DNA from 3 places in the Silvania sp. genome. Region 1 is predicted to be linked to each of the others. Evidence: predicted binding sites of a transcription regulator. Region 1 holds the regulator's gene; each other region holds the start of a gene.
The links. The regulator LexA, encoded in region 1, represses DNA repair genes until DNA is damaged. The targets are predictions, from matches to a motif close to TNCTGTATGTACATACAGNA.

Region 1 (7,230 bases):
ATGTATCGGAGAGTCTTGCATGTCACACCCCGCGCTAACGCAACTGCGTGCGCTGCGCTATTTTGACGAAATCCCGGCGCTGGATCCGGCGCAACTCGACTGGTTGCTGCTGGAAGATTCCATGACCAAACGTTTTGAGCAGCAGGGTAAAACGGTCACCGTCACCCTCATTCAGGAGGGATTTGTCACGCCTGACGCCGTTCTGGATGAGCTTGCTCTATTGCCGCAGGAAGCACGCTACTGGCTGCGGGAAATCCTGCTCTGTGCCGACGGCGAGCCGTGGCTGGCCGGGCGCACCGTGGTGCCAGAGTCCACCCTGACGGGGCCAGAGCTGGCGCTGCAGCAGATGGGGAAAACCCCGCTCGGACGCTACCTGTTCACCTCATCCGAACTGACACGCGATTTTATTGAAATTGGTCACGATGCTGGCCTGTTAGGGCGACGTTCCCGCCTGCGCCTGAGCGGTAAACCGCTGATGCTGACAGAGCTGTTTTTACCGGCATCGCCGCTGTACTAAGAGGAAGAAAAAATGGAGTGGAGTCTGAGGCAGAACAAGCTGCTGGCGTATCACCGTCTGATGCGTACCGATAAACCCATCGGGGCGCTGTTGCTGCTGTGGCCGACCTTGTGGGCGCTGTGGGTGGCAAGCCCAGGCGTGCCGCCGCTGTGGATCCTGGCGGTGTTTGTGGCAGGCGTCTGGCTGATGCGCGCCGCAGGCTGCGTGGTGAACGACTACGCCGACCGTAAATTTGACGGCCACGTGAAACGCACGGCCAATCGCCCGCTGCCGAGTGGCGCAGTGACAGAGAAAGAGGCGCGCACGCTGTTTGTGGTGCTGGTGCTGCTGTCGTTCCTGCTGGTGCTGACCCTCAACACCATGACCATCCTGCTCTCGATAGCGGCGCTGGCACTGGCCTGGGTATATCCGTTTATGAAGCGCTACACCCACCTGCCGCAGGTGGTGCTGGGCGCGGCGTTTGGCTGGTCGATTCCAATGGCGTTTGCCGCCGTCAGCGAGTCGGTGCCGCTGAGCTGCTGGCTGATGTTCCTGGCGAATATTCTGTGGGCGGTGGCCTACGACACCCAGTACGCGATGGTCGACCGGGACGATGATCTGAAAATCGGCATCAAATCGACGGCCATTCTGTTTGGCCGCCACGACACGCTGATTATCGGCATCCTGCAGGTTGCGGTGCTGGCGCTGATGGGGCTGATCGGTTACCTGAACGGCCTGAACTGGGCGTTTTACTGGTCAGTGCTGGTGGCGGGATTGCTGTTTGCGTATCAGCAAAAACTGATCGCGAAGCGCGAGCGCGACGCCTGCTTTAAAGCGTTTCTGAATAACAACTATGTTGGTCTGGTGCTGTTCCTGGGGCTGGCGATGAGCTACTGGGCGTAAAAAGCCGGGTGGCGAGGTCAATGTAAAACGGCAGCCTTTCGGCTGCCGTTTGTTATGTTTGCACCCTCTCCCTGTGGGAAAGGGCATCAGGCCGCAGATTGCCCGCGTACTACTCGCCCTGCGTCGCGCTCTCAATCGTTAAGCGCACGTCGGAGGTAATCAGGTCTGCCAGCATCTGGTACACCTTCATCGTCTCTTCCGGCTCGGCGTCACCGCTGTCGCTGATATACCCTTCATTACGCAGCGTCGACACCAGCGAACTGAACACCGCTTTGTCGAAGAACTCCGGCGCGTTGATACCGTGCAGCATCGACAGGCGCTGGGCCAGCGTGCGGCTCTCTTTCTCCAGCGTTCCGCGATTAATCGACGGGTTAGCGCTCAGCAGCCAGAATGTAATGGCGTAGCGCTGCACCGTTTCGCGCGCGCCCGCAGCCAGCAGCTGCAGGGTGCGTGAACGCGACGGGTTAATCTGCAGCTCGTCGTTCTTCAGCGTAATCAGCCCCTGGCGGATCAGCTCTTCGATCTGCTGATCCAGCACATCGGCCAGTTCATCATTGCGCCAGCGCAGGAACAGCTCCGCTTTCAGCATCGGGTAAAGCACTTCGACATGGTGCAGCAGCGCCTGTCGGGTGATGTGACGATGCTGAGTGATGATGGCTGCCATCAGCGATGGCAGCATCAGCATGTGCGCAATGTTGTTGCGATAGTAAGTCATCAGCACCGCCTGCTCGCGCGGCAGAATGATGATATCGCCAATGGTGTCTTTCTCGACCTCGAACTTGTTCATCTGCAGCGCGTGCTCGATAAGCTCGCTGGCGCTGGCGGACGGCACCGTCACGTCTGAGGCATACGGGACGTTACGCATCAGGTTCAGGTAGCAGTCGAGTTGCTCGGTCAGCTGCTCGCGGGTCAGCGAACGCTGGCGAGAGCCCAGCAGCGCGGTACAGCACAGGTTCATGGCGTTAGCCGCACCGGCGTTGTTAATACGCACCATCAGTTCATCGGCAATGCCGTTCACCGTTGGCGTCAGCCAGGCCGGACGCACCGCTTCAATCGGATCGATAGACTCGCGCCACTCCGGAACCTGGTTGTTCAGGTACGTCATCAGCGGCATCGGTTCGCCGAAGTTAACGTAGCCCTGACCCAGATTGCGCAGCTTGCTTAAGCCCCGCACCATCTGCAGCAGGCTCTCTTTTTCTTTGGTCGCGCCGCGCAGCTCTTTGGCGTAGGTGCCCACCTCCATCACGTGCTCGTAACCGATATAGATCGGCACCAGAGTGATCGGACGGGTACCGCCGCGCAGCATCGCCTGAATGGTCATCGACAGGGTACCGGTCTTCGGATCGAGCAGACGCCCGGTACGGGAACGGCCACCTTCCACGAAATACTCAACCGAATAGCCACGGCTGAACAGCTCGCCCAAATATTCGCGGAACACGGTGGAGTAAAGCTTGTTGCCCTTAAAGGTACGGCGAATGAAGAACGCACCCAGACGGCGGAAGATCGGGCCAGCAGGCCAGAAGTTAAGGTTAATGCCCGCAGCAATGTGCGGCGGCACCAGCCCCTGGTGATACAGAACATACGAGAGCAGCAGATAGTCCATGTGACTGCGGTGGCAGGGCACATACACAATCTCATGGCCGTCGTGAGCCAGCTGGCGCACACGCTCGGCGTTGTGCACGTTAATCCCCTGATACAGACGGTTCCAGGTAAAGCTCAGGATACGGTCGCTCAGGCGGATCATCTCGTAGGAGAAGTTGGCAGCAATCTCTTCCATCAGGGCGATAGCGTTTTGCTGCGCCTTCTCGTGGGAGATTTTTTTGCTGCGCGCTTCGTCTTCGACGGCCCGGGCAATCGCTTTCGAGGCCAGCAGCTTGTTAAACAGATCCTGGCGTGCCGGCAGGCGCGGGCCTACTGCGGCAAGACGCTGGCGGGCAAAGTGCATGCGCGCCACGCGGGCCAGCTTCTGGGCGATGATTTTATCGGTGCCATGCTCGGTGGCCATTCGGCGCAGAGAGACGGGGGGTGAAAAACGCACGAAGCTATCGCGGCCCAGCCAGTTGACGGCGAAAAATTTCTGCACCCCGTTGAGCATACGCAGCGGCGGGTTCTCTTCGCCTTTATCACGACCCGGACGACGACCAAACATCACCGATACCGGCACCATCTGCACATCCAGCTGTGGATTGCTGCGGTGCAGGTCGAGGTAATCATGGAACAGCTTGATCGACTCTTCTTTCGGTGTGTACCAGGTGAACACGCGCGGACCGCCGTGAATGAAGATATAGCGCGGCAGCAGGGTGCCGTCGATCTCCAGCGGTTCCAGCGGATCGGGAAGATCGTGCGCCAGGCATTGGGCGCGCAGCGTCAGCAAGTCAGCCTTCGAGTTATAAGGCAACACGTACATAATAGGACGTGAGGTATCGAGCCCTAATTCCAGCGCGGGTTCCGCGGGAATGGACTTGCTTTTTACCAGGACGCTTAATGGTAAATTAAGTAATTTGTAGTAAATTCGTGGCCAGCCAGACATAAACGATGTAAAGCCTCTGGTTAAAAATGCAATTGCGGCGCAAGGATAACAGAAAGCGCGCAAAATTTCTGTTGTTACCCGTCATACTTCGGGCGGCAGCGCGACGCGCTTAAGCCACAGTTGATGACGCTTTTTTCGAAGAAAGGTTTCTTTTTAATGGCTAATAATACCACTGGGTTAACACGCATCATCAAAGCAGCCGGTTATTCATGGAAAGGCATCCGGGCTGCCTGGATAAATGAAGCCGCATTTCGCCAGGAAGGCGTGGCCGTCGTCGCGGCAATCATTATCGCCTGCTGGCTGGATATTGATCCCATCACTCGCGTACTACTGATTGGCTCGGTGATGTTGGTGATGATAGTCGAAATTCTCAACAGTGCGATCGAAGCGGTGGTCGACCGGATTGGCACTGACTACCACGAGCTGTCGGGCCGGGCAAAAGATATGGGCTCTGCCGCTGTGCTGATGTCTATTCTGGTAGCCGTCTTCACCTGGGCCACCCTGCTGTGGGGACATTTGCGATAAGCCTTCAGAAACTGAGTAAGTCTCTGGTTTTTTGTGCGGTTTGTGGTTCCAAAATCACCTTTAGCTGTATATACTCACAGCATAACTGTATATACACCCAGGGGGCGGAATGAAAGCGTTAACGGCCAGACAGCAAGAGGTGTTTGATCTCATTCGGGATCATATCAGCCAGACGGGTATGCCACCCACGCGTGCAGAAATTGCGCAGCGTTTAGGCTTCCGTTCTCCAAACGCCGCTGAAGAACACCTTAAGGCACTGGCGCGTAAGGGTGTACTTGAAATTGTATCCGGCGCTTCTCGTGGTATTCGTCTGCTGATTGAAGCAGAAGAGGGCCTTCCGCTCGTGGGTCGCGTAGCGGCCGGGGAACCCCTACTGGCACAGCAGCACATCGAAGGCCATTATCAGGTTGATCCGGGCATGTTCAAACCGAGTGCAGACTTTTTACTGCGCGTCAGCGGCATGTCGATGAAGGATATCGGTATTCTCGACGGCGATCTGCTGGCGGTGCATAAAACCCAGGATGTGCGCAACGGGCAGGTTGTTGTTGCGCGTATCGACGATGAAGTGACCGTTAAGCGACTGAAAAAACAGGGCAATACGGTACAGCTTCTGCCGGAAAACAGCGAGTTTACCCCGATTGTCGTCGACCTGCGTGAGAGTAACTTCTCCATCGAAGGTCTGGCGGTTGGCGTTATCCGCAACGGTGAATGGCTATAATCTCTTCCTGACAGGCTACGGTTTCACCGTAGCCTGCTGCTTTTCTCTCTGGTTATTCCTATGTCTCTGCTGAATGCTTCCGATAAGGCGTTATGGCGTCTTGCGCTGCCGATGATCTTCTCCAACATCAGCGTTCCCCTGCTGGGGCTGGTGGATACGGCGGTGATCGGCCATCTGGATTCCCCTGTTTATCTCGGCGGCGTGGCGATTGGCGCTACGGCGACCAGCTTCCTGTTTATGCTGCTGCTCTTTTTGCGCATGAGTACCACCGGGCTAACTGCCCAGGCGTATGGCGCGAAAGATCCTCACCGGCTGGCGCGGGCGCTGGTGCAGCCGCTGCTGATGGCGCTGGGTGCCGGTTTGCTGATTGTGCTGTTGCGCGCGCCGCTTATCGATCTGGCGCTGCATATCGTCGGCAGCAGCGAGGCGGTACTGCACCAGGCGCGGCGCTTCCTGGAGATCCGCTGGCTCAGCGCCCCGGCCTCGCTGGCAAATCTGGTGCTGCTCGGCTGGCTACTGGGCGTTCAGTATGCCCGCGCGCCGGTGATCCTGCTGGTGGTCGGCAACCTGCTCAATATCGTGCTGGACCTGTGGCTGGTGATGGGGCTGCAGATGAACGTGCAGGGGGCCGCCCTGGCGACCGTTGTCGCGGAATATGCGACCTTTTTCATTGGCTTATGGATGGTCTGGCGGGTGCTTGCCCTACGCGGCATTTCGTGGTCGTTGCTGAGAGCCAGCTGGCGCGGTAACGTCCGCCGGTTACTGGCGCTGAATCGCGACATTATGCTGCGCTCGCTGTTGCTCCAGCTGTGCTTCGGGGCGCTGACGGTGATGGGCGCGCGGCTGGGGCCAGAGATTGTCGCCGTGAACGCGGTGCTGATGACGCTGCTGACCTTTACCGCCTACGCGCTGGATGGCTTCGCCTATGCGGTGGAAGCGCACTCCGGGCAGGCTTACGGCGCGCGCGAAAGCGGCCAGCTGCGCGAGGTTTGGCGGGCGGCCTGTCGTCAGTCTGGGCTGGTGGCGCTGGCTTTTGCGCTTCTGTATGCCCTGGCGGGCGAGCAGATCATTGCCCTGCTGACGTCGCTGCCGGAGCTGCGGTCGCTGGCGAGTCACTACCTGATCTGGCAGGTGATTCTGCCGGTGGTGGGGGTCTGGTGCTATCTGCTGGATGGCATGTTTATTGGCGCAACGCGCGGGGCAGAGATGCGCAACAGCATGGCAGTGGCGGCGGCCGGGTTTGGCCTGACGCTGATGACGCTGCCGTGGCTGGGGAATCACGGATTGTGGTTGGCGCTGTGCGTCTTTCTCGCCCTGCGAGGGCTGTCGCTGGCGTGGATCTGGCGTCGACACTGGCGCAATAACACCTGGTTCGAGTAGCGGCTTCATCTGCGTAAATGGTAAAAGATTCCGAATAACGAACCCTACGCCGCACGCCTGACTATAATTATTATCACGTCCAGCACGAAACGTATCACACGGACGACATACTTATCCTACACGACCGAACGAAGAGGAATCGATGATGAATAAAGACCAAGTCGGCGGCAACTGGAAACAGTTCAAAGGTAAAGTAAAAGAACAGTGGGGTGACCTGACCGACGATGACATGACTGTCATTGAAGGGAAACGTGACCAGCTGGTCGGGAAAATTCAGGAACGCTATGGTTATGAGAAAGACCGGGCGGAAAAAGAGGTCGGTGACTGGGAAACCCGTAACGACTATCGCTGGTAAGTAACTTATATCCGCAGGTACATGGATGTACGCCCAGGGCGGCCTCAGGCCGCCCCTTTTATATGCGTTTAGCGCGGTTTTTTCTTCAACAAAATGGAGTGGTCATGCTGGCAGTCGTCCTGATGACGACAGGCTTCCACCTCCACGCAGCGGCTGCACAGCCCGTGTGCTTCGATGATGTTATGGCGTAGCGCAAATCCCATCTTCGCCGCCAGCGTATGCATGATGTCCTCAACGCCCTCCGCTCCCTCTTCCTTCACGCTGCCACAGCGATCGCAGATAAACATAGCTGAAGTGTGAGTCGGCTGATCGAACAGATGGCA
Region 2 (7,230 bases), on a different contig from region 1:
TGCCCGGCCTGCTACCTGACCTTGTACGGCCGGGTTGTTTACGGTTTGCGCGTCAGCGGCACATCGATATTTTTCAACACCTCAACAAACGCCGACGGCTGCTCTTTATTGAACAACAGCCAGACGCGATGACGCGCACGGGTCATCGCCACGTATAGCAAACGCCGCTCCTCAGCATCCGGAAAATCTTCCACCGCGGGCAGTAACGCCTGCTCCATGACCGATTCGCGCGCGGGTGCAGGGAATGCGTCGCTGCCTTCCTGCAGACCCACCACAATCACATAGTCCGCCTGCTGTCCTTTGCTGGCGTGAATGGTCATAAAATCCAGTTGCAGCTTCGGCCAGCGAGTGGCGGCTTTCGCCAGGCTGGCCGGCTTAAGGTGGTGATAACGCGCCAGCACCAGAATACGTTCATCAGGTTTAGCATAACCACTCAGCTTATCCAGTAACGCATCAAGCTGATCGTCTGCCAGCAGCGTCACCGCTTTTTTGTCGCCAACGGACAGGCTGTTCAGCGGTTTTGCCAGCTGGTTCGGGTTCTGCTGAATAAAGCGGTTGGCAACTTCACCGATCCGGTGATTGAAGCGGTACGTGGTATCGAGGTCGCAACGATCGCCTTCGCCAAAGTAATGATGGAACGCGGTAGTCAACGACAACTGCGCCCCGCTAAAGCGATAGATCGCCTGCCAGTCATCGCCCACGGCAAACAGCGTGGTATACTTATTTTGCGCCCGCAGTGCCGCCAGCAGCGCCGCGCGCTGGGGAGAGATATCCTGAAACTCATCCACCAGGATGTGTTTCCACGGGCTGACAAAACGGCCTTTCTCAAGAATGTTGATCGCCTGATGGATCAATCCGGAAAAATCGACCGCATTTTCCTCTTTAAGAGCGGTTTTCCACGCTTTTAACAGGGGGGCCATCAGCTTCACCCGTTTTGAAAACAGGGCGCGGATCTCCTCCGGCGCACCGGCAATCATCTCCGCCTGCGCACCGCCATGCATACGCATCAGGCTCACCCAACGATCCAGACGCGGTGCCAGTCGGCGCGCGAGCTTATCGTTTTGCCAGAAGCTGCCCTCCGGCACCGTCCAGTTGAGCTCCTCTTCCAGCCACTGGCGCCAGCCTTTGGCCTGGGCTTTTTTCTCGCTGCACTGCTGCTGCCAGGCATCGATAAAAATTTTCTGCCGCGCCTCGGTGTCATTTTCGAGCTGGCTGACCACCGGCACTTTTTTGCTCCCCTGCTGAATAATGTACAGGGCCAGCGCATGAAAGGTTCTGGCGGTGATGTCGCGAGTATGCAGTCGCGCCGCGATACGTTCATCCATCTCCTGGGCGGCCTTGCGCCCAAATGCCAGCAGGAGGATCTGTTCCGGGGAGGCTTCATTGCGGGTCAAAAGCCAGCCCGCGCGCGCCACCAGCACCGAAGTTTTACCGCTCCCGGCACCTGCCAGCACCAGCAACGAACGCTCACCGTTGACCACCGCCCGGGCCTGGGCCGGGTTAAGCGGCGATGACTCAATGCCGGCAAAAAAATCGGCATACTGGTTGAGCATGGCGTCGGTCCACGCCTGATTGTGTGCCTGTCGGCTTTGATCAATGTCGGTTAACCAGGCCTGGCACTGACGCCAGGCCTCACGGCAGTTTTCAAACTCCACCAGCCGCGAGGTCGACAGCGGTAAGGCCTGCAGCGCGTTGACGATTTTTTGCTGCAGCCCCAGGGTTTTATCCCGCGTGAGCCAACTGTTTTGCTCATGGCTTGCGGCAATCTCATCCAACACGTTGTGCAGAACCTGCGCCGCAACCTGACTCATTTCAGCACTCCATTGCTGCCAGAGCATGTTCAGATGGTGATGAAACCGCTGGGTTTCTGCCCATTCGGTGCCGTGAAGCCGCACGACCTTTTCTTCAGGCAGGACAAACTCCAGCTCGCCCCACACCAGACCGCGCTTGCAGTGAATAGCCAGCAGCTGATTGAAGGGAATCAAATATTCGTGCCGTTCGCCCGAGACTTTGACCCCGGCGTTGAGCAGAACGACTTTGTCGTACGGATGTTGTGCCAGGCGTTTGCCTAACGAAGTTGCTTTCAGTTCCATGTCCAGCCCGATCCACGACGTGAGAAGTTACCTGACAGTTTAACTGCCAGTTTTCAGGTGCTCCAGCGCAAAAAACCGTTACAATCATCGAGCCTTAAACAAAACGGAAAGAACCGAGGTGTTATGCGTACCGTTCTGAATATTTTGAATTTTGTTCTTGGTGGTTTTGCCACCACCCTTGCCTGGCTGGTGGCGACGCTGGTCAGCATTGTGCTGATCTTCACCCTGCCGCTGACGCGCTCCTGCTGGGAAATCACCAAACTCTCGCTGGTGCCTTACGGTAACGATGCGATCCACGTCGACGAGCTGGAGCCCGACAGCAAAAGCGCGCTGCTGAACACCGGCGGAACGCTGCTCAATATAGCGTGGCTGATCGTTTTCGGCTGGTGGCTGTGTCTGATGCATATTGTGGCAGGTATTGCACAGTGCCTGACGATAATCGGTATCCCCGTTGGGATCGCTAATTTCAAGATTGCCGCCATTGCCCTGTGGCCTGTGGGGCGCAGAGTGGTCCCTGTTGAAGTCGCCCGCGCCGCGCGGGACGCCAACGCCCGCCGTCGTTTTCCGTAACGTAACAAGGACCGAGTGCGCTCATGCTAAGCCCACTGCTACGCCGCTACACTTGGAACAGCACCTGGCTGTATAACGTCAGGATTTTTATTGCTCTTTGCGGCAGCACCGCCCTGCCCTGGTGTTTAGGTGAGGTCAAGCTGACCATCCCGCTGACGCTGGGCGTGGTTGCCGGGGCGCTAGCCGATCTGGACGATCGTCTCGCCGGTCGGCTGCGTAATCTGGTCATCACCCTGATCTGCTTCTTTATTGCTTCGGCTTCGGTTGAATTACTCTTTCCCTGGCCCTGGCTGTTCGCCCTCGGTCTGATGCTCTCCACCAGCGTCTTTATATTGCTGGGAGGGCTGGGTCAACGTTACGCCACCATCGCTTTTGGTGCGCTGCTGATTGCTATCTATACCATGCTGGGCGTTTCGCTTTACGACCAGTGGTATCACCAGCCGCTGCTGCTGTTGGTTGGCGCTGTCTGGTATAACCTGCTCACCCTGGCCGGGCATCTTATTTTCCCCATTCGTCCTTTGCAGGACAATCTGGCGCGCAGCTATGAGCAGCTGGCCCATTATCTGGAGTTAAAGTCCCGGCTGTTCGACCCGGATATTGAGGATGATGGACAGGCACCGCTGTATGAGCTGGCGCTGGCGAATGGCCAACTGGTCACCACGTTAAACCAGACTAAAGCCTCGCTGCTTACGCGGTTACGCGGTGACCGCGGTCAGCGCGGCACCCGCAGAACCTTGCACTACTATTTTGTCGCGCAGGATATTCATGAGCGCGCCAGCTCCTCGCATATTCAGTACGCCAGCCTGCGGGAAAAATTTCGCTACAGCGATGTGATGTTTCGCTTTCAGCGGCTGCTCTCGATGCAGGCTCAGGCCTGTCAGCAGCTCTCACACTCAATACTGCTGCGCACCCCCTATCAGCACGATCTTCGTTTCGAACGGGCGTTCAGCCACCTTGATGCCGCCCTCGATCGCGTTCATGCCAGCGGAACCTCTGCCGAACAGATGAAAGCGCTGGGGTATCTGTTAAGCAATCTGCGCGCTATCGATGCCCAGCTCGCCACCATCGAATCAGAGCAGGCGATGGCCATGCCGGGCAACGAGGCTGAAAACCAGCTTGCAGACGACAGCCTGCACGGTTTCAGCGATATGTGGCTGCGCTTAAGCCGCAACTTTACGCCGGAGTCCGCCCTCTTTCGCCATGCGGTACGCATGTCGGTGGTGCTCTGTGTCGGCTATGCCTTTATACAGATAACCGGTCTAAACCATGGCTACTGGATTTTGCTGACCAGCCTGTTCGTTTGTCAGCCCAACTACAATGCCACTCGCCATCGCCTGGCTTTGCGCATTCTCGGTACCCTCGCCGGGGTTGCGCTTGGGCTACCCATCCTCTATTTTGTCCCCGCGCTGGAAGGCCAGCTGATCCTTATTGTTATCACCGGGGTGCTGTTCTTCGCGTTTCGCAACGTACAGTACGCGCACGCCACCATGTTTATTACTCTGCTGGTTTTACTGTGCTTCAACCTGCTCGGCGAAGGTTTCGAAGTCGCGCTGCCGCGCATCATTGATACGCTGATTGGCTGCGCCATCGCATGGGCGGCGGTGAGTTTCATCTGGCCAGACTGGCGTTTTCGTAATCTGCCGCGGGTGCTGGATAATGCGATCAACGCCAACTGTCGCTATCTCGATGCCATTCTGGAGCAGTATCACCAGGGCCGTGATAACCGTCTGGCCTACCGTATTGCCCGCCGTGATGCGCATAATCGCGATGCAGAACTGGCGTCAGTGGTATCGAATATGTCGCGGGAACCCCGCGCGACGGAGCAAACCCGTGAGATTGCCTTCCGCCTGCTGTGTCTGAATCATACTTTTACCAGTTATATCTCGGCGTTGGGTGCGCACCGTGAACAGCTTACCAGTCCGACGATCTTAACCTTGCTGGATGATGCAGTGTGCTACGTTGATGATGCCCTTCACCAGCGGCCCGCAGATGAACCGCGCGTGCAACAGGCTTTAGCTGAACTGGCGCAACGCATTTCACATCTAGAGCCGGAAGCCGAGAACAAAGCCCAGCTGGTTCTACAGCAAATCGGCCTGCTTATTGCGTTGCTGCCAGAGATATGTCGTTTACAACAGCACGTTAATCAACTGCCGGAATGAATGTCGTTGGTGAGAGGTTGAGTTTTGAACCACGTGAGCAGCTCCCGGCGTCTGATCTCCGGGAGCGCCGCTTCATGCAGACCTACGATTGCCCCTTCCAGTGCAAACAGCACCTTATAACTGAGGCGCTTGTTAAGCGCCCTTATTTTTAGCCAGCATTGCTCTGCCCCCAGCGTGCGGAGTGTCTCTTCATCAGTAATGCCGGCGTCATAAAGCAGGATCTCCAGTTGGAAGGTGAGATTGGGTAAATCTTTCAGCCGATGCACCTTGTAACGCTGGCTGCGTTCACGCCGCGCCGCCTCAAGGGCAAAAGAAGAGAGTTGCAGAAACCGCTCCTGATCCTGCCAGAGTCCTTCATCCACACGGAAATAATTTAACAGGACCGGGCGACCCCGTTTGACCAGCGTTAAGAAGGTGGTCGCATTTTTGACACAGTACTGCGCGCTCTCTTCACTGGCTCGCAGGTACAATTCGCCGTCTGACACCATCGCAAAAACCGTGTTATCTACTGCCAGGGTATAGCCACCAAACAATGCGCGATGCTGCACATCGCCGAGCGGTAAAAGGTATTTCGTAGACTGATAAATCCGTTCATAAGAGATCTTTTTCATGATATTTCCTTTTTAAATCATGGAGTAATGTTGTCATCTTTTGTTAACGGATCCGATATCAGGAAAATAGGCAACTTACGATCGAACAGCAAGATGATTTTTCAATGTGCCTGATAATTGAACCAAATTTGCGAGGCGCTTTCCGAAAATGAGGTTGATCTTTGGCCGCACAGGGGTTACTGTATATCCATACAGTAACTACAGGGCTGGGTCGATTATGTTCTCTTCAGGCTACGCAAATCGTTCTACATCTTTCGCTTCTTCCGCAGGCAATAGCACGCACAATTCTACTGCGCGTGTTTCCACCGGGCTGATCAGTGAAGTGCTATACCGTGAAGACCAGCCCATGATGACGCAGCTGTTATTGCTGCCTCTGTTGCAGCAACTCGGCCAGCAGTCTCGCTGGCAGCTGTGGCTTACGCCACAGCAGAAACTCAGCCGCCAATGGGTGCAGTCCGCGGGCCTGCCGCTGACAAAAGTGATGCAGATAAGCCAGATGGCGCCATGCCATACTGTGAACTCGATGGTTAGAGCCTTACGTACCGGGAATTACAGCGTTGTGATCGGCTGGTGTACTGAAGAATTAACCGAGGCGGAACAACATTGCCTGGCCGAGGCAGCAGAAGAAGGGAATGCGCTGGGGTTCATTATGCGTCCCGTTAGGGTGGATACGCAGGGTTACGGACACCTGTCTGGGCTAAAAATTCACTCTAATTTGTATCATTGAGTAAAAATAGGAGTTTTCCTGGAATTTATTTTGCAAGGGTTGTACACCTTTGGTTCCATGCGTAAAAGTATCGACAAGGCTTGTCTGGTGCGGCTTCTTTCAGTTTAGCATGCGCGAATCGACACGATAAATGTTAAATATTGTGTATATAAAACTTTTTTTTTCATATGCCTGACGGAGTTCACACTTGTAAGTTTTCAGGTACGTTGTAGACTTTACATCGCCAGGGGTGCTCGGCCTAAGCCGAAGATATCGGTAGGTTTACTCTTTGTCCCCGCCCCCCGGTGAAGGATTTAACCGTGACTCTCATTGAGATTCTCATGGCGATTTTTGGATGATAACGAGGCGCAAAAATGAAAAAGACAGCTATCGCGATTGCAGTGGCACTGGCAGGTTTCGCTACCGTAGCGCAGGCCGCTCCGAAAGATAACACCTGGTATACTGGTGCTAAACTGGGCTGGTCTCAGTTCCACGATACTGGTTTTATCAACAATAACGGTCCAACCCACGAAAATCAGCTTGGTGCTGGTGCGTTTGGTGGCTACCAGGTTAACCCGTACGTTGGCTTCGAAATGGGCTACGACTGGTTAGGCCGTATGCCGTACAAAGGCGACAACATCAATGGCGCATTCAAAGCTCAGGGCGTTCAGCTGACCGCTAAACTGGGTTACCCAATCAATGACCAACTGGACATCTACACTCGTCTGGGTGGTATGGTTTGGCGTGCTGATGCTAAAGCTAACACTCCTGGCGGCGCATCCTTCAAAGATCACGACACCGGCGTATCCCCAGTATTTGCTGGCGGCTTAGAATATGCGGTAACTCGTGACATCGCTACCCGTCTGGAATACCAGTGGACCAGCAACATCGGTGATGCAAACACCGTGGGTACCCGTCCAGACAACGGTCTGCTGAGCGTGGGTGTTTCCTACCGTTTCGGCCAGCAGGAAGATGTAGCACCAGTTGTTGCTCCAGCTCCGGCTCCAGCTCCAGAAGTACAGACCAAGCACTTCACTCTGAAGTCTGACGTTCTGTTCAACTTCAACAAAGCGACTCTGAAACCAGAAGGT
Region 3 (7,230 bases), on a different contig from region 1:
AAGAGCCTGATAAAACGAGTATAAAAATGTCACAAAGGCGGAAGGAAATAAAAATATGTAACATAAATTTACAACAACATATTTTACGTCGTTGCTGTTACGTTTTTACCCATAAGATATTCCTTATATTATTGTGTGTAACCCTTACAGAGACAGGCGGGAGGGGATATTTATTTTCTTGCGCGGAAGAAAGATTACAGCATAAAAAACACTTCAAATTATTTAGTCCGAATTTGGACACTGGATGTAATTGATAATTGTATTTTAATAACAAATGAAAAATACCCAATCAATTTAAAAAAAGAATATTAGAACGTAATAAAAATTATTCTGCGTTTGCCTACACATACGCCCTTGTAAAAAAAAGCCCCCTATACCGTGGGTAAAGGGGGCTTCGTAAGCAGAATTTACGATGCCGCAATAAACAGATCGCGCAGCTGATGCAGCTGGTCGCGGATCTGCGCCGCCTCCTCGAACTCCAGATTCTGGGCATGCTGCATCATCTGTCCTTCCAGTTCGTGGATTTTCTGCTGCAGCGCTTTTGGCGTCAGCACAATGGTATCGGCCTCAACCGGTGAGCGTGATTTGCCGCGACCTTTCGCCTTGGTTTTGGCGATGTTCTGCCCCAGCGCCAGGATATCCACCACCTTCTTGTTCAGACCCTGCGGTGTGATGCCGTGCTCTTCGTTGTACTGCTGTTGCTTCTCACGACGCCGCTCGGTCTCACCGATCGCTTTGGCCATTGAGGCAGTAATTCTGTCGCCGTAGAGAATCGCTTTGCCGTTGATGTTTCGCGCGGCACGCCCAATGGTCTGAATAAGCGAACGCTCAGAGCGCAGGAAGCCCTCTTTATCGGCATCCAGAATCGCCACCAGCGAGACTTCCGGCATATCCAGCCCTTCACGCAGCAGGTTGATGCCCACCAGCACGTCGAACTCGCCAAGGCGCAAATCGCGGATGATCTCCATGCGCTCGACGGTATCGATATCCGAGTGCAGGTAACGCACCCGCTCACCGTGCTCTTCGAGGTACTCGGTCAGGTCTTCAGCCATGCGTTTGGTGAGAGTGGTAACCAGCACACGCTCGTTGATCGCCGCCCGAATGCGGATCTCCGAGAGCAGGTCGTCCACCTGCGTCGCCACCGGGCGCACCTCAATAATCGGATCCAGCAGACCGGTCGGACGCACTACCTGGTCCACCACGTCGTCGCCCGATTTCTCCAGCTCGTAGTTGCCCGGCGTCGCCGACACATAGATGGTTTGCGGCACCAGCGCCTCAAACTCTTCAAACTTCATCGGTCGGTTATCCAGCGCGGACGGCAGGCGGAAGCCGTACTCCACCAGCGTCTCTTTGCGCGCGCGGTCGCCACGGTACATGCCGCCGATTTGCGGCACGGTGACGTGCGATTCGTCGATCACCAGCAGGCCGTCGGCCGGAAGGTAGTCAAACAGCGTCGGAGGTGCCTCGCCGGGACCGCGGCCCGAGAGATAGCGGGAGTAGTTTTCGATACCCGAGCAGTAGCCCAGCTCGTTCATCATCTCGAGATCAAACTGGGTGCGCTGACTGAGGCGCTGCTCTTCCAGCAGCTTGTTATTTTCCAGCAGATTCTTACGTCGATCCGCCAGTTCGACCTTGATATCTTCCATCGCCTGCACGATGCGCTCGCGCGGAGTGACGTAGTGCGTTTTCGGGTAGATGGTGTAGCGCTGAATGGTCGACTCGATATGACCCGTCAGCGGATCGAACAGCGACAGCCGCTCCACCTCTTCGTCAAACAGTTCGATGCGCAGCGCGACGTCATCGGATTCGGCCGGGAAGACGTCGATCACTTCGCCGCGCACGCGGAACGTCCCGCGCTGGAACGCCTGATCGTTGCGGGTGTACTGCAGCTCGGCCAGCCGACGCACGATGGCGCGCTGATCGATAATCATCCCCTGAGTCAGGTGCAGCATCATCTTCAGGTAGAGGTCAGGATCGCCCAGCCCGTAGATAGCTGAAACGGAGGCTACCACCACCACGTCGCGACGTTCCAGCAGCGCTTTGGTCGCCGACAGACGCATCTGCTCGATATGCTCGTTCACCGAGGCGTCTTTTTCGATAAAGGTATCGGAGCTGGGAACGTAGGCTTCCGGCTGATAGTAGTCGTAGTAGGAGACAAAGTACTCCACCGCGTTATCCGGGAAAAACTCTTTCATCTCGCCGTAGAGCTGCGCCGCCAGCGTTTTATTAGGTGCCAGCACCATGGTCGGCCGTTGCAAATCGGCGATAACGTTGGCGACGGTAAAGGTTTTACCCGAACCGGTCACCCCCAGCAGTGTCTGGTGTGCGAGTCCATCCTCCAGCCCTTCTTTCAGGCGGCGAATCGCTTCAGGCTGATCGCCGGAAGGACGGAAAGCGGAATTCAGTTTGAACGGTTTACTCATGAACGACGACCTGATGATGGTTTATACGGCAGGTGAGTAATTTTACTCTCGATGGCTATTTTTGCCAGTAATTTATACTGGATGAAATTACAGTATCATACACCCATATTACTGCGGCTTACGGCATGAAACGCGCAAAGCTGCGCAAAATTTCGGCGGTGACCAGATAAAATTCCACAGCGGTACGGTTATCCCCAGAACTTTTCCATTTTTAACATTTGTCAAGCCGTTCCGCTTCACTTTTGCCGGTCCACTTGACAGTTTGATGACAGTGATTGATTTTATTTAACGCATTGATATTTAATAAGTATTTTCAAAAGACGCGTTTCGCAGCAATTCAGGCGCAGGCCGCGTCTTCTCTCGCTTACCTTGTGTTTTCTAACTCTAATGCACATGGTTATCCACAGGAATAGTGGATAACTGCTTCCAGCCCATGCCACTCGTGACTCGGCTAATTCCCGGTTTTTCCGCACAGCGCGACGGTAAAAAATATTTATTAGCTATTTTTGGCATTTGACCGCTGTAATGAGGATAACAAAGTGATGCGATCTTAGTCACATTTTCCTGTTGAGAGAGCTGCACCAAACCCGCCCGTCTGGCACTGACACAGTGCATTATTCTGTTAACCCTCCCCCTGACTTTCAGGTGTATTCCGAAAAAACAGCCTTTAACTGCCACTTTCAGGACGGTGGCAAGGGTCTTGCAACACAGGATGTCTGTTACCCGAAAAGGAGCAACACCATGCTGAGCCTGCGCGCTATTAACCAGTATTACGGAAATCAACACACGCTGTGGAATGTTGACCTCGACCTTCCTCCCGGCGTCTGCACCGGCATCGTCGGTCTGCCCGGAATGGGGAAAACCACGCTGATGAACTGCATCGCGGGCCTGCTGCCTATTGCCAGCGGCACCATGGTCTGGCACGAAGCCGGGGCATCGCCCTTCCCTCTGCTGTCCGGCGGCTCAGAGGCGCGCACAGGCCCGGGAATTGGCTATGTTTCACAGGATCGGCGGATCTTTTCTCAACTCACCGTAGAGGAGAATCTGCACATCGCGAGGCGGGCAAAAGGCGAGACGAGTGGGTCGATGAACAGCGATATTTTTGAGTTCTTTCCTGAGCTTTACCCGCTGCGCCAGCGGCGCGCGTCGGGCATCAGCGATGACCTGCAGTATCAGCTGGCGCTGGCTAACGCGCTGGTCACCCGCCCGCGCCTGCTGATTCTGGACGAGCCCAGCCGCGGCCCCGACCCGCTGTTGACCGCCAGGCTGGCAATGCTGCTGGCCAGGCTTACCCGCGAGCTGGGGCTGTCGGTGCTACTGGCCGAGCAGCAGCTGGGGTTGATTCGCCGGGTGGCGGAGCGCTTTTGCCTGCTCTGGCGCGGGCGTAGCGTGGCCCAGGGCCATGTAAGCGAGCTTAACGATCCGCTTATTGAACACTGGATGGGGACGGCGTCACCAGCGGGTTAAGCGTGAGGTAGCGCCCCACCGCCGTGGTATCGGCATCGTCGCCCAGCCACGGAATTTCACCCAGCAGCGGTGCCGCCAGCACGCGTCTGAGCGTCGCCATGTATTCTGCGTGGCGTTTGCCAGGCGCCACCACGACATTCGCCACCCAGCCCACCAGCGGCAGCCCCGCCTGGCGGATCGCCTGCGCGGTCAGCATTGCATGATTGATACAGCCCAGCTTCACCCCCACCACCAGGATCACCGGCAGGTGCTCGGCAATCGCCCAGTCGGCGAAGGTCAGCTCCTCTGACAGCGGCGTAAACCAGCCGCCCGCGCCCTCTACCAGCACCCAGTCAGCACGGCTTTCCAGCGCCCGCAGCCCTGCGGAAAGGGTGCTAAACGCAATCGGGCGCTGCTCGTCGGCGCTGATGATATGCGGCGAGGTCGGCTCGGCGAAGGTGTAGGGATTCACCGCCTGATAGCTCAGCGCCACGCTGCTGTTGCGCAGGAGCGCCAGCGCGTCGCTGTTGCGTAGCCCCTCGGGCGTCATTTCACTGCCCGAGGCCACCGGCTTGTAGCCCGCGGTTTTCAGACCCAGAGCATTTGCTGCCTGCAGCAGTGCGCTGCTGGCGACGGTTTTACCGACCTCGGTGTCGGTGCCGGTCACAAAATAACGTTCAGTCACGTTCAATTATCCCATGAAAGAGTTGGTAAGAGAGCGGGAATTGCCCCGCCTGCTGCGGCCAGGCCAGCGCCAGCTGCTGTAGCTGGCCGCGCGTTAACGGCTTATCGCCCCGCCCGCCATGCAGATGGGTGGCGCCAATGCCTTTCAACGAACGCATCGCGCTCAGCGCATCGTCGAACAGCAGGGTCACGGTCTGAATAACACAGCGGTAGCGCCAGCCGGACAAGGCATCGGTCACCTGCTGCCCGGTCAGAAAACGGTTCACATGCGGCTGGGTATCGACTGCTCGCCAGGCCTGATTCAGCTCCGGCAGCGAGCCGCTCAGCAGCGTGGTAAATGCGACCTTACCGCCCGGCTGCGCTACCCGGTACAGCTCCGCCAGCGCCTGCGGCAGGCTGGCGCACCACTGCACCGCCAGATGACTCCAGACCAGGTCGAACTGGCTGTCGGCCAGCGGAATGGCTTCGATATCCGCCAGCAGGTAATCATCCGCCACCTGGTGATTGCGCGCCTGATCCAGCATCTGGGCAGAGATATCCATCGCCACCACATGGCTCCCGGCGTTACGCCACGCGAGGCTGTTGCCACCCGGCCCGCAGCCCGCATCCAGCACGCGGGCAAAATCATCCTCAGCCAACAGCGACCGCAGTCCTTCGGCGCTTTGCCGCTGCAGCCCGTCGTGGCGAGAATAGCTTTGCGCCGCCCGGCCAAATGCGGCGGCAATGGCCTGTTTATTCACTTGCGGCATGCAGCGCCTCCAGTAACGCGGTGATATCGGCCGGTTGATGCGCCGCAGTCAGGGTCAGGCGCAGGCGGGCGGTGCCCATCGGAACGGTTGGCGGACGAATGGCGGTCACCCAGATCCCCTGCTGTCTGAGGGTATTCGCCATCTGCAGAGCGCGATCGTTTTCACCGACGATCAGCGGCTGAATGGCGCTCTGCGAGGCGGTGATTTGCAGCGGCAGTCCGCTGACGCCCGCGCGGAACTGGCCGATGAGGGAGGCCAGCCGCTGACGCCGGTCGTCGCCGTCATCGCTGCGAATCACGTTAAACGCCGCCAGCAAGGCCACTGCCTGGGCAGGCGGCATGCTGGTGCTGTAGATCAGATGGCGGGCAAACTGCAGCAGGTAGTCAGCAACCGACGCGCTGCACAGCACCGCAGCCCCGCTGACGCCCACCCCTTTGCCAAAAGTCACCACCAGCATCTCGGGTTTTACCCCCAGGCTGGCGGCGGTGCCGCGCCCCTCTGGCCCGGTGACGCCGATCCCGTGAGCATCGTCCACCAGCAGCCAGCTGGCGTTACGCTGCGCCGCCGTATGAAGTTCCCCCAGCGGGGCGCTGTCGCCGTCCATGCTGAAAATCCCTTCGGTGACCACCAGCTGCTGTCCTTCGCAGGGTTTATCCAGCAGTGCGGCAAGCTGGGCGGCATCGTTATGGGCAAAGCGCCTGAGCTGAGCCGGGCTATGACTGGCGGCTTCCAGCAGCGAAGCATGGCTTAAGCGGTCAGCGACGATGCGATCGTCTTTGCCGGTCAGCGCGGCAATCAGGGCCTGGTTGGCGGCAAAGCCGGAGATAAACAGCAGCGCGCGATCATAGCCGAGCCAGCCCGCCAGATGGTCTTCCAGCGCCTGATGGGCGGTGGTGTAGCCGCTGACGTGGCCGGAGCCGCCGCTGCCCACGCCATACTGCTCCGCGCCCTGCTGCCAGGCGCGGACAACGTCGGGATGCTGGCTTAAGCCCAGATAGTCATTGCTGGAGAAATTCGCGTAACGCTGCTGCCCACGGGTCAGAAAGCGCCCGGCACCGTTCGCCACCGTGGTGCGCACGCGCAGGGCATCTGCCGCCCGGCGCGCGTCGAGGGCGGCATCAATGCGTTGCTGCCAGGTCATACCGTCGCCGCGTTGTAGAACTGGTCGGTATCGGCGTTAAAAAGCTGCTGTTCGAGCTGGTGCTGCTGCTCGTTATCACCGGTCTGCACCGCCGTCTGCTGCGGGTTAAGCCCCAGCTTGCGGAACAGCTGGACGTCTTTGTCCTCTTCCGGGTTCGGGGTGGTCAGCAGTTTGCAGCCATAGAAAATAGAGTTGGCCCCGGCCATAAAGCACATCGCCTGAGTCTGCTCGTTCATCTGCTCACGCCCGGCGGAGAGGCGCACGAAAGAGGTCGGCATCATCACGCGTGCCACCGCAATGGTGCGGATAAAATCAAAGGCGTCGACGTCGTCGTTGTCCGCCAGCGGAGTGCCCTTCACCTTCACCAGCATGTTGATCGGCACACTCTCCGGTGGGGTGGGCAAGTTTGCCAGCTGCAGCAGCAGGCCCGCGCGATCGGTGACCGTTTCGCCTAAGCCCACAATCCCACCCGAGCATACTTTGATGCCCGCATCGCGCACTTTACCCAGCGTATCCAGACGCTCCTGATAGGTACGGGTGGTGATAATGTTGCCGTAGAATTCCGGCGAGGTGTCGAGGTTGTGGTTGTAGTAGTCCAGACCCGCCGAGGCCAGGCGCTGGGCCTGATCGTCGTCCAGCGTGCCGAGGGTCATACAGGCTTCGAGGCCCATAGCTTTAACGCCCTGCACCATCTGCTCAAGATACGGCATGTCGCGCTCGTGCGGGTTTTTCCACGCCGCACCCATGCAGAAACGGGTCGATCCGGCATTTTTCGCCTGGCGGGCCG

Region 2: the regulator LexA is predicted to act here: its motif matches at 5,611-5,630, upstream of sulA (SOS-induced cell division inhibitor SulA).
Region 3: the regulator LexA is predicted to act here: its motif matches at 2,499-2,518, upstream of uvrB (excinuclease ABC subunit UvrB).

What each region holds. Positions count from the first base shown of each region.
Region 1 is NZ_JBOGBT010000011.1:31,718-38,947, forward strand. Features, by position in the region: gene ubiC (chorismate lyase) at 20-517, shown strand; gene ubiA (4-hydroxybenzoate octaprenyltransferase) at 530-1,399, shown strand; gene plsB (glycerol-3-phosphate 1-O-acyltransferase PlsB) at 1,509-3,929, opposite strand; gene ACRDD5_RS01715 (diacylglycerol kinase) at 4,086-4,454, shown strand; gene lexA (transcriptional repressor LexA) at 4,564-5,172, shown strand; gene dinF (MATE family efflux transporter DinF) at 5,233-6,552, shown strand; gene ACRDD5_RS01730 (CsbD family protein) at 6,698-6,907, shown strand; gene zur (zinc uptake transcriptional repressor Zur) at 6,976-7,230, opposite strand, start outside.
Region 2 is NZ_JBOGBT010000103.1:22,929-30,158, forward strand. Features, by position in the region: gene helD (DNA helicase IV) at 39-2,093, opposite strand; gene ACRDD5_RS20160 (YccF domain-containing protein) at 2,217-2,663, shown strand; gene yccS (YccS family putative transporter) at 2,687-4,822, shown strand; gene ACRDD5_RS20170 (TfoX/Sxy family DNA transformation protein) at 4,807-5,433, opposite strand; gene sulA (SOS-induced cell division inhibitor SulA) at 5,651-6,160, shown strand; gene ompA (porin OmpA) at 6,514-7,230, shown strand, end outside.
Region 3 is NZ_JBOGBT010000036.1:46,917-54,146, reverse strand. Features, by position in the region: gene uvrB (excinuclease ABC subunit UvrB) at 408-2,423, opposite strand; gene ACRDD5_RS07365 (ABC transporter ATP-binding protein) at 3,165-3,890, shown strand; gene bioD (dethiobiotin synthase) at 3,850-4,554, opposite strand; gene bioC (malonyl-ACP O-methyltransferase BioC) at 4,547-5,302, opposite strand; gene bioF (8-amino-7-oxononanoate synthase) at 5,286-6,443, opposite strand; gene bioB (biotin synthase BioB) at 6,440-7,230, opposite strand, start outside.